Linked DNA regions of Methylococcus capsulatus. The protein of the gene in region 3 interacts with the protein of the main gene of each other region in a pairwise test. Links are inferred from orthologs where the notes say so. Each region holds a gene or a part of one and is shown on either strand. Other genes may lie near its edges. The genes, in order: dnaA, rep and dnaB.

Region 1 (2,808 bases), 2.0 Mb from region 3 along the record:
GTCAATGCGTTACGCAGATCGTAGCGGCCGATCACGGCGACCCGGGAAGCCGCCTTCGGAATCACGCGCTCATAATCCGGATAACGTCCTTCGACCAGCTTCGCGGCGAAGCTGAAGGAGCCGAAGACAACCCTGACGTTATTCGCCGATATCCGCACGCCTGCCGGCTCCTCGACGTGAGCCAGCAGGCGCCCCAGCTCGAGAACGCCCTTGCGGGGCAGGATAATCTGTCTGGCGACATCCGGCATCCCCTCCACGCTTTCCTCGAACAGCGCCAGCCGATGGCCATCGGACGCCACCGTTCGAATCCGCCCCTGCCGGATTTCCAAAAGCAGACCGTTCAGATAATAGCGCACGTCCTGTTGCGCCATAGCAAAAGCGGTCTTCTCGATGGCGCGCCGCAGCAACGGCGCTTCGCAATCGAACGCCACCTCCAAATCGCCGTGTTCGAAGCTGGGATAGTTCTCCGCCGGCAGCGCCCCCAAAACGAATCGGCTCTTGCCGCATTGCAGCGATACCCGCTCCGGCTTCACCTCGAATGCCAGTTCACCGCCTTCCGGCAGGAGCCTGCAGATGTCCATCAGCTTGCGCGCCGGCACGGTGAAACGTCCGGACTCTGCGCCTTCGATGCGGGTATTTGCAATGAGCTGAACCTCCAGGTCGGTTCCAGTGAGCTCAACCCCCCCGTCATTCACTTCGATCAGGACGTTCAACAGAATCGGCAGCGTCTGGCGCCGCTCGATGACACCGATGACCTGCTGCAGCGGCAACAATAAATCTTCCCGCAAGATACGGAACTTCATGGCTCGAGCCCTTGGCGAAAGAAAACGGCGTGTCAGTTGGAAAGGATGCGCAGAAGATTGGAAAAGTCTTCCATGAATCGGGCGTCGCTCTCCTTGAGCTCCTGCACTTTCCGGCAGGCGTGCAGTACGGTGGTATGATCCCGCCCCCCGAACATCTGGCCTATTTCCGGCAGGCTATGACTGGTCAGCTCCTTAGACAACGCCATGGCTATCTGGCGTGGCCGGGTGAGGGATCGCGTGCGCTTGTTCGACAACAGATCGGCCTGACGAATCTTGAAATACTCCGCTACGGTCTTCTGGATGTTTTCCACATTGATCATACGGTCCTGCAGCGCGATCAGATCGCGCAAAGCCTCCTTGGCGAATTCCAAGGTGATCGGTCGGCCGGTGAACTGCGCGTTGGCGATGACCCGCCGCAGCGCGCCCTCCAATTCGCGGATGTTGGAGCGGATGCGCTTGCCGATGAAAAACGCCACCTCCGGTGAAAGTTCGATGCCGGACTGCTGAGCCTTGCTCATGAGGATAGCGACCCGCGTTTCCAGATCGGGCGGCTCGATGGCCACCGGCAATCCCCAACCGAACCGCGATTTGAGGCGCTCTTCCAATCCCTTGATCTCTTTGGGATAGCGATCACAGGTGAGGACCACCTGATGCTTGTTCTCCAGCAGCGTGTTGAAGGTATGGAAAAACTCTTCCTGCGAGCGCTCCTTACCAGCGAAAAACTGGATATCGTCGATCAGCAGGGCATCGACGGTGCGGTAAAACTCCTTGAAGGCGTTGATGGCGTTATGCTGCAGCGCCTTGACCATATCGGAAACAAACCGCTCGGAATGCAGGTAGACAATGTTGGCCGCCGGATTTCCGCGAAGAATTTCATTGCCGATGGCGTGCATCAGATGAGTCTTTCCCAGACCGACGCCGCCATAAATGAACAGCGGATTGTAGGCACGCCCCACGTTCTGAGCGACCTGCAGCGACGCCGCTTTCGCCAGCTGATTCGACTTGCCTTCGACGAAATTGCCGAAGATAAAGGCACTGTTCAGGTTGTTCGGCACTTGTTTGCGCGCCGGCCCCGCCTTGCGGGGAGGGGCCGCCGGCCTCGCCTGGGCCGCCTCGGCGGTGCGTGAACCGATCTCCAATACCACACTGGGAACGGAGTCGCGGTTCTGTTCCGACACGACCTCCTCGATCTTCCCGATGAAGTGCTGCTTCACCCAGTCGAGAACGAACCGGTTCGGCGCCAAAAGGCGCAACTCCCCTCCGTCCTCCACAGCTTGTAAGGGCCTGATCCAGGTGTTGAACTGTTGAGGAGGAAGTTCGCCTTCAAGCTTGCTGATACAATGACTCCAGAGCACGCTCATCGGGGATGTCCTTGGAAACTGGTAGGGGCGGGCTGACCCGGAAGGGGAGTCTATTCTACCGGAAAACGAACCCGCGCCCAGATTCTTGACGGAGCATGGACCACGCCTTATAGTTGCCCTCTTTTTATTTTTGCCGCCCCGACCTCGAGCAGGACAGATCATGAAAAGAACTTATCAACCGAGCAAGATCAAGCGTGTGCGCACCCACGGCTTCCGCGCCCGCATGAAGACCCGCGGCGGCCGCGCCGTCCTCAGTGCCCGGCGCGCAAAAGGGCGCAAAAAGCTTTCGGTCTGATGGAACGGCCCGTTCCCGGCCATGGGTACGGGTTTCCCAAATCCCGCCGCTTGACCAGCGCCGTAGAGTTCCGTTTCGTATTCGAAGATGCCTGCCGCTCCTCGGATCCATGGCTCACGGTGCTGGCTCGCCCCAACAACCGGGCCCATGCACGTTTAGGCCTCGCCCTCTCCCGCAAGCAGATTCGAAAAGCGGTCGATCGTAACCGGATCAAGCGGCTGGTTCGCGAATCGTTCCGTCTTCGCCAGGCAGAGCTCGGTGCCGTTGATTATGTCGTCATGGCCCGCTCCCCGGCAACCGCCGCGAGCTCCGCCATCCTGCTACGCGCCCTGGAAAAACACTGGCTCAG
Region 2 (6,607 bases), 3.0 Mb from region 3 along the record:
TCTCTTCATCTATGCAAATAACGGCAGAGTGTGTGCGGCAGACTTTTTTCTTGGAGAAAATTCAGACTGTAGAATTGTAATTCGTGAGGCATGTATAGCTGCCGGATTTTCAGAAGATGCTATTCATGCGCAGCCTATCTATTTGAAAATGTTTTTCGAGAGAAACAATCCAGATCAAGCTGTTGTAACTATTGAAGATTCAAGGCAAAGTGGATTTGATTGCAATCAAATGCCTCGGGGACCCGCAGCCCCTCCTGCAATAATTCAATTACTAATTAGAGGAATTGGAGGAATCAATCGTTTGTGTTTGCAATACTGGGCTAAGAAAATAGAAGATGGTCCTTTGGAAAGAAAAGATCTGTCATGTATTTTATATGCTTTTAATGAAAAATCATTATCAATTAATTCCTCTGGGCAATGGGCAGGCTTTATGCGAATCGAATAAGGATTCTGCCGGGCTTTTTGCTATGCTTAAGAAATCTAATCTTGGCGGCAAATATTTCTACAGATGCGTGAAAGATGATCCTAAGTATGCGTCAAAATCTCAAAATTTCGTCTCACCATATATAGCGCCTGACGCTAAGCGATGAGGAGTTGAGAAAGATTGCCGCCGAGGAGCACTGCCGAAGTGTCGTCCGGAAGCATATCGAGACCGCCAATCCTCAAACGGAACACAAAGCGGGGTTTGGTCGAAAAGTGTTCGATTTCGTCAAACCTCGCCATCCGGCCGGACCTGCATGAGGCGCTTAACAATTGGGGCTCATCGTAGAAGGGCCAGTTTACAGTGCCCTAGCTGTCAAGTCCCGCAAGATCATATATGTTTTGATTAAACCGTTCTGGGTTTTTTTCGTGCCATTTTTTGAGCACCTGAATGGGGCAGAGGTGGCCGAGGGCGCGTTGCGGTATCTGGCCATTGTAGAGTTGTAGGTACTGGTCGAGAGTGGTGGCGAGTTCGGCGGCGCTTTTGAAGCGGGTGCTGCGCAGCAGTTCGGCGATCCGGCCGTTGAAGCGTTCGACCATGCCGTTGGTCTGCGGTCGGCCTGGCGGGATCAGCCGGTGTTCGGCGCCGAGGGCGCGGCAGGCTTGGTCGAAGGGGTGGCGGCCGGTGGGTTGGCGCTCGCCTTGGGCGGTGAAGCGGTCGGTGAATTCCTTGCCGTTGTCGGTCAGGATCGTCTCGATTCGGAAGGGACAGGCCGCGGCCAGGCGTGCCAGGAAAGCCTGAGTTCCCTGGGCGGTCTTGTCGGGCAGAAGCTCGAAGTAGACCCAGCGGCTGGCGCGGTCGATGGCGACGCAGAGGTAAGACTTATCGATCTCGTCCGGCATTCGCGGCAGTTCCTTGAGGTCGAGGTGGAGATAACCGGGGGCGTAGTCCTTGAAGGACTTTTGGGGGGCGGCTTCGCCTTCTGCGACGGGGATCAGGTCGGTCAGCCGGGACACGCCCTCCCGCTTCAGGAGCCGGCCCAGGGCGGCCCGAGAAGCCCCGGGATGGATATGGGCGCGGGTGATCGCGGTGAGGTCATCGAGCGACAGCAGCAGGGTGCGGCGCAGTTCCACCACCAGCAGTTCCTGCGCCCGGCTGAGGGTGGTTTGCATCCGGTGCGGGCGGTGGGAGGCATCCTGGGAGTCCTTTCGCTCCCGCCACTTGCGCACCGTGGCGACGGTGAGGTTGAGTTCCCGGGCCAGGGTCTTGATCGGCTTGCCACAGGTCCGAATGTATTCCCGGATCGCCGGCGTGGTGGTGGCCTTCTTGTGCAGTCGGATCAGCATTGGAGTTTCGCCTTGAGGTCTTCGGGGAGGCTTGCCAGCGCTTCTTGGCACACCAGGTAGCGCCAGAACCTGGGAATATTATCTACCGAGACGCGACACCTAGCTTTTCAATTGTGGGGATCATGAACGAAAAAGGCCGGGGTTAACCGGCCTTATCAATCTCTAACATCTTGATTTAATTGGTCGGGGCGAGAGGATTCGAACCTCCGACCACCTGCACCCCATACAGGTGCGCTACCAGGCTGCGCTACGCCCCGAGATGACTGCTTTTGCTGCGAATGTCCCGTGGTTGGGCATTCGTTCAGGCTTCAAATGGCGCGCCCGAGACGACTCGAACGTCCGACCTTTGGCTCCGGAGGCCAACGCTCTATCCAACTGAGCTACGGGCGCGCTGAGTGGCTTATTATACAAATTCATCAGTCGCTTAACAAACTCCGCATTTGCGCCAGGGAGGCGCGGCCGCGTTCACGCTTCACTTCGGGATCGAGTGGCTGGCGGTCGGGCCATTCCAGATCTTCCTGCGGCAGCTCGGCGAGGAAGCGGCTGGGCTCGCAGCCGACCATTTCGCCGTAACGTTTCCGATGGCTACAGTAGCTTAAGGTGAGGTCGCGGCGGGCGCGGGTGATGCCCACGTAGGCGAGGCGGCGCTCTTCCTCGATGTTGCCGTCGTCGATGCTGGTCTGGTGGGGGAGGAGGTTTTCCTCCATGCCGACCAGGTAGACGTGGGGAAATTCCAGTCCCTTGGCGGCGTGCAGGGTCATGAGACTGACCCGGTCGCCGGCGTTGTCTTCCTGGTTGCGGTCCAGCACGTCGAGCAGCATGGCTTTAGCCACGGTTTCGGCAAGGTTGAGGTTTTCGCCGTCCTTCTCGGCGATGTGCCGGAGCCAGTCGAGCAATTCGCGCACGTTGCCGAATTTGCGGTCGGCGGCTTTGGCGTCGTTGCTGTTTTCCCTTACCCAGTTTTCGTAACCGATGGAGCCGAGAAAATCGTCGATGATCTTGAAGGTGTCGCCGCGCGCGGCGCGGTCGGCGGTGTCGGCGATGTGCTCACCGAAGCGGCGCAGGCGCTGGATGGCGTTGGCGGGCAGCGACTGTTCCAGACCCAGTTCGAAGCACGCGGCGTACAGGCTGATATGACGGCGGTTGGCGTACTGGCCGAGTTTTTCCAGCGTGGTGGGGCCGATTTCGCGGCGCGGGACGTTGATGATGCGCAGGAAGGCGGCGTCGTCGTCCGGATTGACCAGGAGGCGCAGGTAGGCCATGACGTCCTTCACTTCGGTGTAGCCGAAGAAAGACAGGCTGCCACTGATGTGATATGGCACGCTGAATTCCCGCAGCGCGCGCTCGAACTGCCGCGACTGGTGGTTGCCGCGGTAGAGGATGGCATAGTCGGCGAAGCGGGTGTTGTGGCGGAATTTGTGATGCACGATATCGGCGGCGATCTGGCGTGCTTCGGCGATTTCGTCGCGGTGCTTGAGCACCCGAATCGGGTCGCCGTGGCCCATCGCACTCCACAGTTTCTTTTCGAAAATGTGCGGATTGTTGCCGATGAGCTGGTTGGCGGCCTTGAGGATGCGGCCTATGGAGCGGTAGTTCTGCTCCAACTTGATGACCTTGAGCCGGGGAAAATCATTGCGAAGCTGGGCCAGGTTTTCCGGCTGGGCACCGCGCCAGGCGTAGATGGACTGGTCGTCGTCGCCGACCACGGTGAATTTGCCTACGGCTCCGGTGAGCGCCTTGATTAGTTCGTACTGGGTCTGGTTGGTATCCTGGTATTCATCGACCAGCAGATAGCGGATCTGGCTGCGCCATTTGTCCAGCACTTCGGCGTTCTGCTGGAACAGCATCACCGGCAGCAGGATCAGGTCGTCGAAATCGACCGCGTTGTAAGCCTTCATGTGGCGCATGTAGGACCGGTACAGCTCGGCCGTTTCGGCTGCGCCGGGTTCAGCGAGCATGCCGGCACGGTCGGGGGTGATGAAGCGGTTCTTCCACCGCGAGATGCGCGCGGCGCAGGCGTCGACTTGTTCCGGATCAAAGCGGTGGTCGCCGTGGCGGATCAGTTCCCGCAGCAATGCCTGCCGGTCCTGTTCATCGAAGATGGAGATGGCCGCCTTGAGTTCCAGCGCCTTGTGTTCACGGCGGACGATGTCCAATCCGAGGGCGTGGAAGGTGGAGACCGTGAGCCCGCGTAGAGACCGGTCGTCGGCCAGCTTGCCGACACGGTTCTTCATTTCGCGCGCTGCCTTGTTGGTGAAGGTGACGGCGACGATGTGACGGGCCGGGATACCCTGGCGGATCAGGTAGGCGATTTTTTCGGTGATGACGCGGGTTTTGCCGCTGCCGGCGCCGGCGATCACGAGTAGCGGACAGTCCAGAGTGGTGACTGCCGCGTGTTGCTGGGGATTGAGACCGTTCATCGGGCCGTGGAGCGGTCGAGACGCCGGTAGCCGATGGCTTCCCCGATGTGGTTGGCCGCGATTGCCTCGCTGTCGTCCAGATCGGCGATGGTGCGGGCCAGCTTCAAAATGCGATGGTAGGCGCGGTGCGAGAGATTCAGCCGTGTCATGGCCTGTTCCAACAATGCGCGTCCCGCGCTGTCGGGGATGCAGTGGCGCTCGATCTGACGCGGCGTGAGCAGGGCGTTGGGCTGGCCGCTGCGGCGGAGCGCCCGCTCGCGGGCGGCAATCACGCGGCACCGGACCTGAGCGCTGGTCTCCTCGTTCCGGGGCGCGCCGTCCAGAAGCGTGGCCGGGTCCTGGCGGGGCACCTCGAGGTGCATGTCGATCCGGTCCAGGAGAGGTCCGGAGATGCGTGCACGGTAGCGGGCCACCTGTTCGGCCGAGCAATGGCAGCGCCCGGAAGCATCACCCAGGTAGCCGCAGGGGCAGGGATTCATCGCGGCGACGAGCTGGAAACGGGCGGGGAAGTCCAGTCGTTGGGTGGCGCGGGAGATGGTGATGGCGCCGCTCTCCAGGGGTTCGCGCAGGACCTCCAGCACCCGCCGGTCGAATTCCGGCAACTCGTCCAGGAACAGCACGCCGTTATGGGCCAGCGAAATCTCCCCGGGTTTGGGGCTGCTTCCGCCGCCTACCAGCGCTGGTGCGGAGGCGGTGTGATGAGGAGCGCGGTACGGCGGTCGGCGCCAAACTGCCGGGTCGAAGGGCATTCCGCTGACCGAGGCGACCGCTGCGGTTTCCAATGCTTCCGTCTCGGTCAGGTCGGGCAGGATGCCGGGCATGCGCGAGGCCAGCATGGATTTGCCGGTGCCAGGGGGGCCCAACATCAGCAGGTTGTGGCGACCGGCGGCGGCAATTTCCAAGGCGCGCTTGGCCTGGAACTGGCCGCGGACTTCGGAAAGATCGGGCAGCTCCTCGCGGGCAGCTATCGCTTCGGTATTTGATTCGACGGCGGCGAGGAGGCGGCTGCCGTCCAGATGGGCGCAGACGTCCAGCAGATGCCGGGCAGGAAGCACAAAGGCACCGGGGACCAGAGCCGCCTCGCCGGCATTGTCCCAGGGTACGATCAGGCTGCGCTCCGCACGGCGTGACTGGAGGGCGACGGGCAAGGCTCCCGGGACCGGCCGCAGCTCACCGGTGAGCGCCAGCTCGCCGACACACTCCAGCTCTACCAGTTGCTCGGTGCGGAGCTGCTTCGAAGCGGCCAGGATGCCGAGGGCGATGGGCAGGTCGAAACGGCCGCCTTCCTTGGGCAGATCGGCTGGAGCCAGATTCACGGTGATGCGTTGGGCGGGAAATTCGAAGCCGGTGGTGACGAGAGCGCTGCGCACCCGGTCCTTGCTCTCGCGCACGGCGGTTTCCGGCAGCCCCACGATGGTGAGGTTGGGCAGCCCCGGCGCGATGTGGACCTCCACGGTCACCTCCGGTGCCTCGATGCCCTGGCAGGCGCGGCTGTGGACGATGGCGATCGCCATGGCCGGCTTCAGGCGGGAGGCAGCCGTTTTTCCAGTTCGGAGATGCGGGCTTCGAGTTCTTGCAGACGGGTGCGGGCCCGCTCCAGCACCGCACGCTGCACGTCGAATTCTTCCCGGCTCACCAGATTGAGGCGACTCAGCGCGCTCTGTAGCACCGCCTGGAAATTCTTTTCCAGCTCTTCGCGGACACCGAGAAGCCCTGGGGGCACGGCGTCGGCGAGGCGTCTGGAAAGTTCGTCGAGGGTGGTTTTGTCGATCATGGAAATCCGCCTGGAGGTTCGGGATGAATCATGGCCGGCTGTGCGCCAGCGCGCTTTAAATTGGTGCGTAATGTTGCCGTCGTTTGACAACAAAGGTGCAATTTGTTTGGGGCCTTACGCTTATTCGGCTTGGGGGTGCTCTTTATCTCCCGTGGCATGGCTCATGCTTTTTATCCAGTGGAGCCATCGGATCGCGCCCGGTTCGCGCGGCTAGGGAGGCGTGAAGCCGGCCGTGTAATACTTCAAACAACGGAGACCTGCATGAAATTCGTTACCGCAATACTCAAGCCCTTCAAGCTTGACGACGTCAGGGAGGCCCTGTCCGAGGTCGGCATCACCGGCATCACCGTCACCGAAGTCAAGGGGTTCGGGAGACAGAAAGGGCATACCGAATTATACCGTGGCGCGGAGTACGTCGTGGACTTTCTGCCCAAGGTGAAGCTCGAAGTGGCGATCACCGACGACCAGCTCGAGGCGGTGATCGACGCGATCACCAAGACGGCCAATACCGGCAAGATCGGCGACGGCAAGATTTTCGTGGCCGATCTTGAACAAGTCGTCCGGATTCGCACCGGCGAGACCGGTCCGGATGCCTTGTAACAACAATAACGGACGATAGGAGACTCCTCATATGAAAAAAATTCTG
Region 3 (10,946 bases):
CGGTGGCGGTTCAGCCGAGGCTCACGCTCAATGCCATCATCAGCGTGAAGCCCAGCATGATGCCCATGGTGGCGGCAACCGGATGGCCGCTGCCCTGGGTTTCCGGGATCACTTCCCGCACCACGACATACAGCATGGCGCTGGCGGCGAATCCCATGGCATAGGGTAACACCGCTTTGGCCGTCAGCGCCGCAGCGGCGCCCACCACGGCCGCCAGGGGCTCCACCGCGGCGGAGAGTTGCCCGTAAAGAAAACTGCGCAAAGGCGAAAGACCCTCGCGCCGCAGCGGCAAGGCCACCGCCATGCCCTCCGGCAGATTGTGGAAGGCGATGCCGGCCATCAGGCCGACCGCGGCTGCCAGGCTGACCGGGCTGGCGCCGTCGCCGATGGCGCCGAACACGACGCCCAAAGCGAGCCCTTCCGGGATGTTGTGGAGCGTGATGGCCAGAATCAGCAGCGTGGTCCGCCGCCAATGGCTGGGCAGCCCCTTGGCCTCCTTGCCCGGCGCGGCAAGCTGTAGTCTCGGCAGCAACTGATCGATGATGTGGAGAAAGACGATGCCCAACAGGATGCCCGCTCCGGCGGGCAGCCAGCGCCAGGGGCCCAACTCCGCCGACAGCTCGATGGCCGGATGCAAAAGCGACCAGAAACTGGCCGCCAACATGACGCCGCCTGCGAAACCCAGCACCACATCCAAGAATCCTTGATAGACCCGGGCGGTAAAGAAGACCAAAGAAGCGCCGAGCGCCGTACCGCTCCAGGACACCAGTCCGGCACCGAAGGATTGCCCGATCGGGCCCCACTCGGCGAACGGCGGCAAACCGGCCATCCCGCCCGCCGTCATGCCCCCCGCTCCCGCCAGATCTTATATTTCTCCACGTGTTCGCGGGTCAGGTGCAGCACGAGAAGCAGCAAGGCCACATCGTCCAGATAGCCGATCACCGGAACGAATTCCGGGATCAGTTCAATGGGATTGATGAAATAAAGTAGCGCGAAGCTCAAAGCACCGACCACCCAGCGGGGGATATCCCGATAGCGGCCGGTCCAATAGTCCCGCACCAGGTCCATGAGCACCTCGACCTCCTCCCAAATATCCCGCAACAACGGAATCCCGGCGATTCTTTCTCTGATCGCCGAACGCTGTGCTTCCACTTGCTCGAAGTTCGCATCGGTCATTCGGTCCTGGGCGTTCCGTAAAACGATGGCTTCTCTCGTCTCAGACATGACGGCTCCGAAAGTCCAGCAACGACCAAAGGAAAATCGCAGGTTCAACCGGTGCTGTCATTATAGACGCTAGTGCCGTGAGCTATAGTTGGAGATGCCGGCTTCGCAATCTCAGGATCCCGGGTCGAGAAGCCGGTCACACGGGCGATTTTGTCAATGCATTTCAGGAGTGATCAACCATGTACGAATCCTTGCTACGGTTTCCAACTGATATTTTCTCGGAATTCGATCGGATGCAGCGGGAGGTGGAACGGATGTTCGGCGCGTTGGGCATGCCCACCAGCATCCGGGCGGTCACCCGAGGTTTTCCCGCCGTCAACATCGGCACCACCCCCAAGTCCGTCGAGGTCTATGCCTTCGCCCCCGGTGTCGATCCATCCAAGCTGGAAGTCAGCGTGGACCGCGGCCTTTTGACCATCGCCGGACAACGCGCGAGCGAGCTGCCTGAAGAAAGCGAAAAGGTCAGCGTCTATGCCGATGAGCGTTTCTCCGGCAGCTTCAAACGGGTGGTGAGCCTGCCGGAAGACGGGGACCCCTCGGGCATCCAGGCCCGTTACCGGGACGGCGTACTGCATGTCTCGGTGCCGCGACGCGAGGAAGCTCAACCCAAACGTATCGAAATCAAATAAGCAACGGAGGTGAATCATCATGAGCAACGGTAAACAAGACATCGCCAAGCGTGAAGACGTTCGACCGGCCTTGCTGCCTGCGGTGGATATCGTCGAGGACGAAACCGGCATCAGCCTCACCGCCGATCTTCCGGGCGTGCCCAAAGAGAAGCTGACGGTGCGCATGGATGGCCAGAGCCTTTCAATCGAAGGCGAAATCGCTCTGGAGACGCCCGAGGGAATGGAAGCCAGCTATGTCGAAGTCCGCTCCCCTGTCTACCGCAGGAGCTTCAGCCTGAGCCGGGACCTCGACCCTGCCAAGATCGACGCGCAGTTCAAGGATGGCGTGCTGCGGCTGCGGATCCCCAAGGCCGAACATGCCCAGCCCCGCAAGATTGCGATCAGCGTCGACTGATCGTTCTTGAATGGCCGGCGTGGCCTGACAAACGGGCCGCTTCCGGCCTTTTGCAACCAATGGCTACGGGAGGACGGATTATGAACGCATTGAACGAACTCAAGCACGGCTTGGAAGAGGCATGGGAGTCACTGGCGGAGGGCTGGCACCGCCTCCGCGAACGGGCGGCGGGCGCACTGACCCGATTCAAGCCCGGAGCCTCGGTGCCCGCCGTGCCCAAACGCCAGGAGGACTTCTACTTAGCCTCCCCCACCTGGGCCTTGCTGGCCGGTGATGTGTACGAAGATGACCGCAAGGTGGTCATCCGGCTCGAAGTGCCCGGGATGGAGAAGGAGGATTTCAACCTCGAGTTGCGCGGCGATGTGCTGATCGTGCAGGGCGAAAAGCGCCTCGAGCGGGAAACCAGCGAGGGCCGCTACCGGGTCTTGCAGTGCGCCTACGGGCACTTCCACAGGGTCATTCCGCTGCCGGCGGAGGTGGTCGCAGACCGGGTGCAGGCCACTTACCGCAACGGCGTGCTCAAGATCGAACTGCCCAAGGCCGCGGCGGCGCTGCCCAAGAGCGTCGAGATTCCAGTCCGGTGAGCCTTCGGCGGCCGACGCGGCGGCGCAGAGTCTTCGGCTTCCGCAATCGGCGATGAAGCCCGAGCCATCCGAATCGGACGCCCCCTTCGGGGTCGTTAGCCAAGCGCAATAGCCACGATGAGACACCCGCCCCACAAGGGCGGAGTGCGTGGTTTCACCCAGTGGTGGAGCGGTATCACGCAGGCAGCGGTCAACCGCCTCCCCGATCCCACGATGGCCACAGGGTTTTTCGTGGCAGCGAATTTGCATCCTCGAGGATTCGACAACTCCCCTTCGCTTCCATTCGCGCATTTGATGATCACGAAAACCTCCCTACCCTACCGCTCGGACATCCTCTCGAGGCTGTTCCTTGCCGCCGTCGTTCTGGCCGCCCTCGGCTTCCGCCCGGCAACCGCTTTCGAATACAACGACGAAGGTAAGACCCTCGTTAACAAACGACTGAAAGGCAGTTACGGCTTCGCGGCGCAAGGCTATTTCGGCGCCGAGTTCGACGCTGCGACTAAGCTCACCACCGGGGCGATCGCCATCCGCGTCGGCGTATTCAGATTCGACGGCGACGGCCATTGCAGTATCCACAGCATGGCCAACAAGGCCGGCCTCAAGGCGGCGGTGACGCAGAACACCACCGAGTGCAGCTATGAGGTCTATCTCGACGGCACTGGTAAAGTCGATGCCGTGCTGGGCGGGAAATCGTTCCAGACGTTCTTCGTACTGGTGAACGGCGGTAAAGAATTCATGTTCACCCGACGAGAAGGCACCGCCAATTCCGCCGATCAGGGGGGCGCCACCTTGGTTTTCGCCATCGCCAAGAAACAATAGGCGGGCCGATATTTCAGGCGGCGGTCTCCACCATGTTCACCCGCTGGGTGACATTGCACAGCAATACATAGGGAATGGTGTCGGCGTGAAGTGCGATTTCCTCCACCGGCAATCCTTGTCCCCATAGCGTCACGGTATCGCCGACTTCTGCCGACGGGCAGTCGGTCAGATCGACCGATATCATATCCATGGAGACCCGGCCGATCAGCGGCACGCGCCTGCCCCGGACCAGCACCGGTGTACCGGCGGTCGCGCGGCGGGGGTAGCCATCGCCGTAGCCTATGGCCGCGATGCCCATGCGGGTCGGGCGGCGGCAGATGAAGTCGCCGCCATAGCCGACCGCATCGCCGGTCTTCAGTTGCTTGACCGCGATCAGCCGGCTCTGCAAGGTCATGACCGGCCTCAAACCTTCTTCCGGGCCGCTCCGTCCAGGAAATGGCGACACGCCATACAGCAGGATGCCGGGCCGGACCCAGGCACTGCGGGCCGCCGCCCAGGCCATCAGGCCCGCCGAGTTGCCGATGCTGAATTCGCCCTGCCCGCCTGCCATCCGGCCAAAATAACGAAGCTGGATTTCGGTGGTCGGATCATCGGTGGCGTCGGCATTGGCCAGATGAGTCATGACAGGCACCGGCTGGCGCACCTGAGGCATCCGCGCCAGCCGCAACCGCGCCAGGGCGAACTCCTCGTCGGCCAGACCCAGCCGATGCATCCCGCTGTCCGCCTTGAGCCACACCCTCATCGCGGCAGCCATATCCAGCCGCTCCAGCAGATCAAGCTGAAAGAGGGAATGGATCACCGGTTCGAGACCATGGCGGGCGCTCAGCCTCATCCCTTCTTCGTCGCTATAACCCTGCAACACGGCGATGCGTTGAACGATGCCGGCCTGACGCAGAATGATGCCCTCCTCCACCCGCGCCACCGCAAAAGCATCTGCCGCCGGCAGCGCTCGCGCGGCTCGGATCAACCCGTGCCCGTAGGCGTTGGCCTTGATCACGGCCATGATTTTCGAATCCGGCACGGCGGCGCGAATCCAGGCGAAATTGTGGGCGAAGGCTGCCATGTCCAGCACGGCACGGGCTGCGGGCACCACGGCTTAGTACCCCTCGCTGGAATAGGGATCGGCGATGAAGTTCTCGAAACGCGTGTACTGGCCCAGGAAGGTCATCCTCACCGTGCCGATCGGACCGTTACGCTGCTTGGCGATGATGATTTCCGCCGTGCCCTTGTCGGCGCTGTCGGGATGGTAGACCTCATCGCGATAGATGAACACAATGAGGTCGGCGTCCTGTTCGATTGAGCCCGATTCGCGCAAATCGGACGGTACCGGTCGCTTGTTGGGCCGTTGCTCAAGGTTGCGGTTGAGCTGGGACAGGGCGATCACCGGTACGTTCAGCTCCTTGGCCAGCGCCTTGAGCGAACGGGAAATCTCCGAAATTTCGGCGACCCGGTTCTCGCCGCCCGAACATTGCATGAGCTGCAGGTAGTCCAGCACCACCAGTCCGAGCTGGCCGTTCTCCCGCGCCAACCGGCGGCAGCGGGCGCGGACTTCGGTGGGAGACAAAGCCGGCGTATCGTCGATGAAAAGTTTGGTTTCGGCCAGGATGTTGATGGCGGAGGTCATGCGCGGCCATTCATCATCCTCCAGCTTGCCGGTGCGGACCCGATGCTGGTCGATGCGGCCCAGTGAAGACATCATCCGCATGGCCAGCTGCTCGCCGGGCATCTCCATGCTGAACACCGCAACCGGCAGCCCTTCCTTGATCGCGACATTCTCGGCGATGTTCATCGCAAAGGTGGTTTTGCCCATGGACGGCCGGCCGGCGATGATGATGAGGTCGGACGGCTGCAGCCCCGAAGTCATCTCGTCGAAATCGGTGAATCCCGTGCTCGCACCGGTGATGTGCCCCTCCTTGTGGAACAGCATCTCGATGCGGTCGACAGCAGCGGCCAGCAGACTCTTGATCGGCTTGAAACCGGCGCTGCCGCGCTGGCGCTGGTCGGCGATCTGGAACACACGCTGCTCGGCCTGCTCGAGCAGATCGCTCATGCCGCGCCCTTCGGGCTGATAAGCCGAATCGGCGATTTCGGTGCCTACATGGATGAGCTGGCGCAACACGGCGCGCTCGCGCACGATGTCGGCATAGGCGGCGATGTTGGCGGCACTGGGCGTTTCCCGCGCCAGCACGGCGAGATAGGCAAGCCCGCCGGCCTCTTCCAGCTCCCCCGTCTGTTCGAGCACTTCCGACAACGTGACGACGTCGAACGGCGTCTGCCGCTCGGAAAGCCGGCGGATCGCCCGGAAAATCAGGCGATGGTCGCGCCGGTAGAAATCTTCCTCGACGATACGGTCAGCGACGACGTCCCAGGTCTGGTTGTCGAGCAGCAGGCCGCCCAGCACCGCCTGCTCGGCCTGGATCGAATGGGGAGGTATCTTGAGCGCCTCCACGCGCTTGTCGATCGATTGAGCGTAATCGGGCATCCTAAATTCAGTCAACCGTTGCGGATGGTTTCAATGAGGCGGGTGGTCGAATGGCCCTCGACGAAGCCGAGTATCCTCACCTCACCACCAGCCTCCAGGACGCAATCATGGCCGGCGATCGCAGTAATGTCGGAGTAATCGCCTCCTTTGACTAGGACGTCGGGGCGGATGGCGCAGATTTCGTCGCGTGGCGTATCCCCCTCGAATGCCACAACCCAGTCGACACTCTCCAGTGCCGCCAACATGGCCATCCGATGCGGCAGCGGATTGACCGGGCGGCCCGCCCCTTTCAACCGGCGCACCGAGTCGTCGCCGTTGACCAGCACGATCAGACGGTCACCCAGGGAGCGGGCCTGCTCCAGATAATGCACGTGGCCGGGATGCAGCAGATCAAAACAGCCGTTCGTGACCACGATCCGCTCGCCGGCACGTCGCAAGGGAACGAGCACCTCCAGCAGTTCCGCCAGTGTGATCGCTCCCCGCCGGGGAGCCCGCTGGCCGTGAATCGCGATGGCCAGTTCCTCGGGCGAAACCGACGCTGTCCCGAGCTTGCCGACCACGATGCCCGCGGCCAGATTCGCCAATGCCACCGCTTCGGCCAGCGGCCGCCCGACGGCGAGGGCAGCGGCGAGCACCGAGATGACGGTGTCGCCCGCACCGGTCACGTCGTACACCTCCTTGCCATGCGCTGGAAGGTGGAGTGCTCCCAGCGCCGGTCTCAGGAGGCTCATGCCGTGCTCGCCCCGGGTCACAAGCAAGGCTTCGAGATCCAGCCGCGCCATCAAAGCCAGTCCTTTGCGTTCGATTTCCGCATCGCCGCAGCAAGCACCGACCACGGCTTCGAATTCGGAAAGGTTGGGGGTCAACAGCGTCGCGCCCCGATAGCGCTCGAAATCCATTCCCTTGGGGTCGACCAGAACCGGCTTCCCGGCCCTTCGCGAGGCCGCGATGAATTCCCCGACGCAAGCCAGAGTCCCCTTGGCATAGTCGGAAAGCACCACCACACCTGCCTCTGCCAGCAGTGCAAGGAACCGCGTGACCAGAGGGGCAGGGTCGAGATGATGAAAGCCGTCCTCGAAATCCAGCCGAATGAGCTGCTGCTGCCGGCTTACAACCCGCAGCTTGGTAACCGTGGCGACCGTAGGACAACGCTCGATGTGGCTGCGGATGCCTGCCGCGGCCAAGAGCCTCTCCAAGGCGTCGGCCGCCTCATCCTCGCCGGCATAACCCAACAGGTCGACCGCCCCTCCCAACGCCGCAAGATTGAGCGCCACGTTCCCGGCGCCGCCTATGCGCTCCTCCGAGTTTTCCACCCGCACGACCGGCACCGGTGCTTCCGGCGAAATGCGGGAAGCACCGCCGAACCAATAGCGGTCGAGCATGAGGTCTCCGACAACCAATACGCGGGCGAGGCTGAAGTCGGGGAGGATCATGAGAGGCGAGAACGGAAAAATTTATCTAGAATACCATAGCGGTACACCGGGATGGCGCCCGCCTGGAGGACGATCAGCTCCCCAGCTTTTCCGCCATGCTGTCCAGCGCTCTCACCAGCGCATCGGTCATTTCCTCGCCCTGGGCCAGATGACCCGAGTTCGGCAGGATCATCAGCTCGGATCGCGGCAATGCCCGATGCAGCAGCCAGGCCGCCTCCGGCGGACAGACCAAGTCCTTCCGACCGTGGACGATGGTCGCGGGAAGATGGGAAATCTTCGAGCAGTCTTCAAGGATCTGACCCTCCTTGATGAAATAACGCGCCGCCGCGTAATGGAGCTCGATACGACACTGCGCCAGTGCTCCAGCAGGAAGCGGCTCATCATCCGTCGGAGTGAATGCCTGACCCAGCGTGACGCGGCTGCTCCAAAGCCACCATTCTCTCGCCATTCGCCGCTGTTCGAGCTCATCGGCGCCATTGAGGCGGCAGTGGATGGCCCGTACCAGATGGGCCTTTTCCTTGGAATCAAAATTGTCGATGAACCGCTGCCAGGACTCTGGATGGAACCGGCTGGCGCCATCGCGCACGAACCAGTCCACATCGCGCTTGCGGGCCAGAAAACAGCCCCGCAGCACCAGCCCGCTGGCCTGCTCCGGGAAAGCCTGCGCATAAAGCAAGGCCAGAGCCGCCCCCCAGGAACCACCGAAAAGCAGCCATCTTGGAACACTCAAGCGCTCCCGGATCGCTTCGAGGTCGCCGAGCAGATGCCGGGTGGTGTTGTTCTTGACTGCGCCGTGCGGGGTCGACCTCCCACAGCCCCGTTGATCGAAGAGTATCGCGCGATAACGTTCCGGGTCGAAAAACGACCGATGATGGTGCCTGCAACCGGACCCCGGTCCCCCATGCAGAAACACTGCGGGAATACCGTCGGGGTTGCCGCATTCCTCGACGTAAACCTGATGCCCGTCGCCGAGGTCGAAACGATGGGAAGCATAGGGCTCGATCGGTGGATAGAGCGGTTTCATGACTGTTTGCAAACAGGTCGCAAAAAAGGGGGATCTTAAAGATCCCCCTTGCGCGCGCCGGACTCAAGGTCCGACGGGCTGTCAAACCCCTCAGAAGCCGATACCGACGTAAGCACCAGCGGTGTAGTTGTCCGTATTGGTGCTGTTCAGGATGGTCTTGCCGCTGTTGGTCCTGACGCTGTAGTTCAGGTCGCCCCCAGTGAAGTTGTACCGGAAGTCGGCACCCACCCACAGGTTCTTGAAAATGTTGTACTCCAGACCGGTACCGAGCATCAGACCGGGATTCAACACGGTCACGCCGCTGGAGGGCGGGCTGATGACGTTGACGCTGAGGCCGAACGGAACGATCCAGGGACGGAAGCCATCAATGCCGGTGTATTTCAGCTTGGGAGACGCATACAGGGAGAACATGGTGACCTGCGCCTGCATCCGGGTGCCCGTCACGCTGCTGACGAACGAGTTATTGACGCTGCCGTAGTTCTTGTAATCGAACATCAGTTCAGCATCGAGCGCCAGGTCGTCGGAAATGCCGAAGGTGTCGTCGCTCAGACGGTGATCGAAGCCTGCACCGACATACCAGCCGGCCTTGTCGGAACCGAAGTTGTTCGACGAAAGGGCATTATTGTTGACCAACAGTTCGCTGGTACGGGCATGGCTCATAGCCGCCCAGCCGCCGCGGAAGAAGACCATGTCATCCTTCTTCTCTTCATGTTCAGCCAATTTGGAAAGCCCCTGATCGACCTTCGCCTGCTGGGCCTGTACCTGCTGAGCGGTGTCCTTTGCCTCCGCTTTGGCTTCCGCCGCTTCCGCTTCGGCCTTTGAGCGCGACGCTTCGAGTTCGGCACGCAATGCCTGCATTTCCTGTTCCATCACCTGCAGTCTCCGCTCCAGCGAAGCCTGGGCCGAGGAAGCATGAGCCTTCGAAGCAGCCATGGAAACCGAAGGCGCGAGAGCAGCGGCGATCGACGCGGTGAGCAGCGTGGTGAGACCGCCCGATTTCTTGATCTGATTCATGAAAATCCCCTCGACAAAAAATATTGTTAGTTGGATAAAGCGTTGCTTTGGAGCAACAGTTAGTTGCTTGCCAGAAGGATGCTAGCAAAAAACCACAGCGGTAACAATTCTCCTTGTGGAGTTTTGTTGACACAGGTCAGCATTGCTTCTTCCATCCCGACGCCGGCATAGCCAATAAATCACAGCCCTGTCCCCGATCGGCGTGACTGATGCAGCGGACAGTATAGAACATCGCTACCGCAAGGCCATTAGTGAATCACAATGGCCTGGTTTATAATGCAAAGTTCGCCGTGTACGAATTTATAACAAGTCGAACGAACGCCGGGAGGTGGCCCAGCCCGTGACTTCTGCAGCTGTTACGGGGCTCCTTCAACGGCGACGCCCACGAACTACGTACAAGATACAACCCCCTGGAATACATTCGAGAACTCAAGAGGTCACATGGCTGTCAAAAACCGTCTCCACCGCAGCGAACTCGCGGTGCCGGGCAGCAATCCGCGTATGCTCGAGAAAGCTCCGGAAGCCGGCGCCGACCTCGTCTTTCTGGATTTGGAAGACGCGGTTGCGCCGGATGACAAGGAACAAGCACGCCGAAACATCATCTTTGCGCTCAACACCTACGACTGGTCCAAATGCGCGGTCTCCATCCGCATCAACGGCCTCGACACCCATTACGCCTACCGCGACCTCGTTGAAATCGTCGAATCCTGCGGCGACAAGCTCGATACCATTCTGATCCCGAAAGTGGGCAGCGCTTCGGACGTCTTGTTCGTCGCGACCCTGCTTTCCCAGATCGAGGCATATAAAGGCTTCAAGCCGATCAATATCCACGTCCTGATCGAAACGGCCATGGGCATGGCCAACGTGGAGGAGATCGCCCGCACCTGTCCCGAGCGGATGGAGGCCATGGTGTTCGGTGTAGCCGACTACGCGGCGTCGGTGCGCGCCCGCACGACCAACATTGGCGGCGCCAATCCGGATTACGGCATGCTCACCGATCCCGACGAAACCGGTACCCGCGCCTATCACTGGGGCGACCAGTGGCATTTCGGCATTTCCCGCATGGTCGCGGCCTGCCGCGCCTATGGGCTTCGGCCTATTGACGGCCCCTTCGGCGATTTCAGCGATCCCGCGGGATTCCGCGCCGCAGCCCGCCGTGCCGCGGCTCTGGGCTGCGAAGGAAAGTGGGCGATCCATCCTTCCCAGATTCCGCTGTGCAATGAAATTTTCACACCCACGGAAAAAGAGGTCACGCGGGCTTACCGTATCCTGGAAGCCATGGAGCAGGCGGCAAAGGAGGGCAAAGGCGCCGTGTCCCTGGATGGGCGATTGATCGATGCCGC

The links.
Region 1: the proteins of dnaB (region 3) and dnaA interact in binary tests that used the Escherichia coli proteins (3 or more experiments, as listed by UniProt). The link is inferred for Methylococcus capsulatus from one-to-one orthologs.
Region 2: the proteins of dnaB (region 3) and rep interact in binary tests that used the Escherichia coli proteins (3 or more experiments, as listed by UniProt). The link is inferred for Methylococcus capsulatus from one-to-one orthologs.

What each region holds. Positions count from the first base shown.
Region 1 is NZ_CP104311.1:1,040,731-1,043,538, forward strand. It holds dnaA (chromosomal replication initiator protein DnaA), read right to left. Parts: upstream 2,165-2,808; coding sequence 836-2,164; downstream 1-835. Other genes in the region: dnaN (DNA polymerase III subunit beta), read right to left, coding at 1-803; rpmH (50S ribosomal protein L34), read left to right, coding at 2,325-2,459; rnpA (ribonuclease P protein component), read left to right, coding at 2,459-2,808. UniProt on the Escherichia coli protein: Plays an essential in the initiation and regulation of chromosomal replication. Binds in an ATP-dependent fashion to the origin of replication (oriC) to initiate formation of the DNA replication initiation complex once per cell cycle.
Region 2 is NZ_CP104311.1:316-6,922, reverse strand. The notes cover bases 1,686-4,685. They hold rep (DNA helicase Rep), read right to left. Parts: upstream 4,188-4,685; coding sequence 2,184-4,187; downstream 1,686-2,183. Other genes in these bases: N4J17_RS00020 (YifB family Mg chelatase-like AAA ATPase), read right to left, coding at 4,184-4,685; N4J17_RS00040 (IS481 family transposase), read right to left, coding at 1,686-1,767. Outside these bases: N4J17_RS00045 (hypothetical protein), read left to right, coding at 1-445; more of N4J17_RS00040, read right to left, coding at 790-1,685; more of N4J17_RS00020, read right to left, coding at 4,686-5,701; N4J17_RS00015 (accessory factor UbiK family protein), read right to left, coding at 5,710-5,961; glnK (P-II family nitrogen regulator), read left to right, coding at 6,223-6,561. UniProt on the Escherichia coli protein: Rep helicase is a single-stranded (ss)DNA-dependent ATPase involved in DNA replication; it can initiate unwinding at a nick in the DNA. It binds to ssDNA and acts in a progressive fashion along the DNA in the 3' to 5' direction.
Region 3 is NZ_CP104311.1:3,005,016-3,015,961, forward strand. The notes cover bases 3,940-6,741. They hold dnaB (replicative DNA helicase), read right to left. Parts: upstream 6,133-6,741; coding sequence 4,747-6,132; downstream 3,940-4,746. Other genes in these bases: alr (alanine racemase), read right to left, coding at 3,940-4,743; hldE (bifunctional D-glycero-beta-D-manno-heptose-7-phosphate kinase/D-glycero-beta-D-manno-heptose 1-phosphate adenylyltransferase HldE), read right to left, coding at 6,144-6,741. In the rest of the region: N4J17_RS14610 (ZIP family metal transporter), read right to left, coding at 11-844; N4J17_RS16630 (YkvA family protein), read right to left, coding at 841-1,224; N4J17_RS14620 (Hsp20/alpha crystallin family protein), read left to right, coding at 1,404-1,853; N4J17_RS14625 (Hsp20/alpha crystallin family protein), read left to right, coding at 1,873-2,247; N4J17_RS14630 (Hsp20/alpha crystallin family protein), read left to right, coding at 2,328-2,831; N4J17_RS14635 (hypothetical protein), read left to right, coding at 3,126-3,650; more of alr, read right to left, coding at 3,664-3,939; more of hldE, read right to left, coding at 6,742-7,565; pip (prolyl aminopeptidase), read right to left, coding at 7,639-8,589; N4J17_RS14660 (hypothetical protein), read right to left, coding at 8,680-9,603; N4J17_RS14665 (HpcH/HpaI aldolase/citrate lyase family protein), read left to right, coding at 10,045-10,946. UniProt on the Escherichia coli protein: The main replicative DNA helicase, it participates in initiation and elongation during chromosome replication. Travels ahead of the DNA replisome, separating dsDNA into templates for DNA synthesis.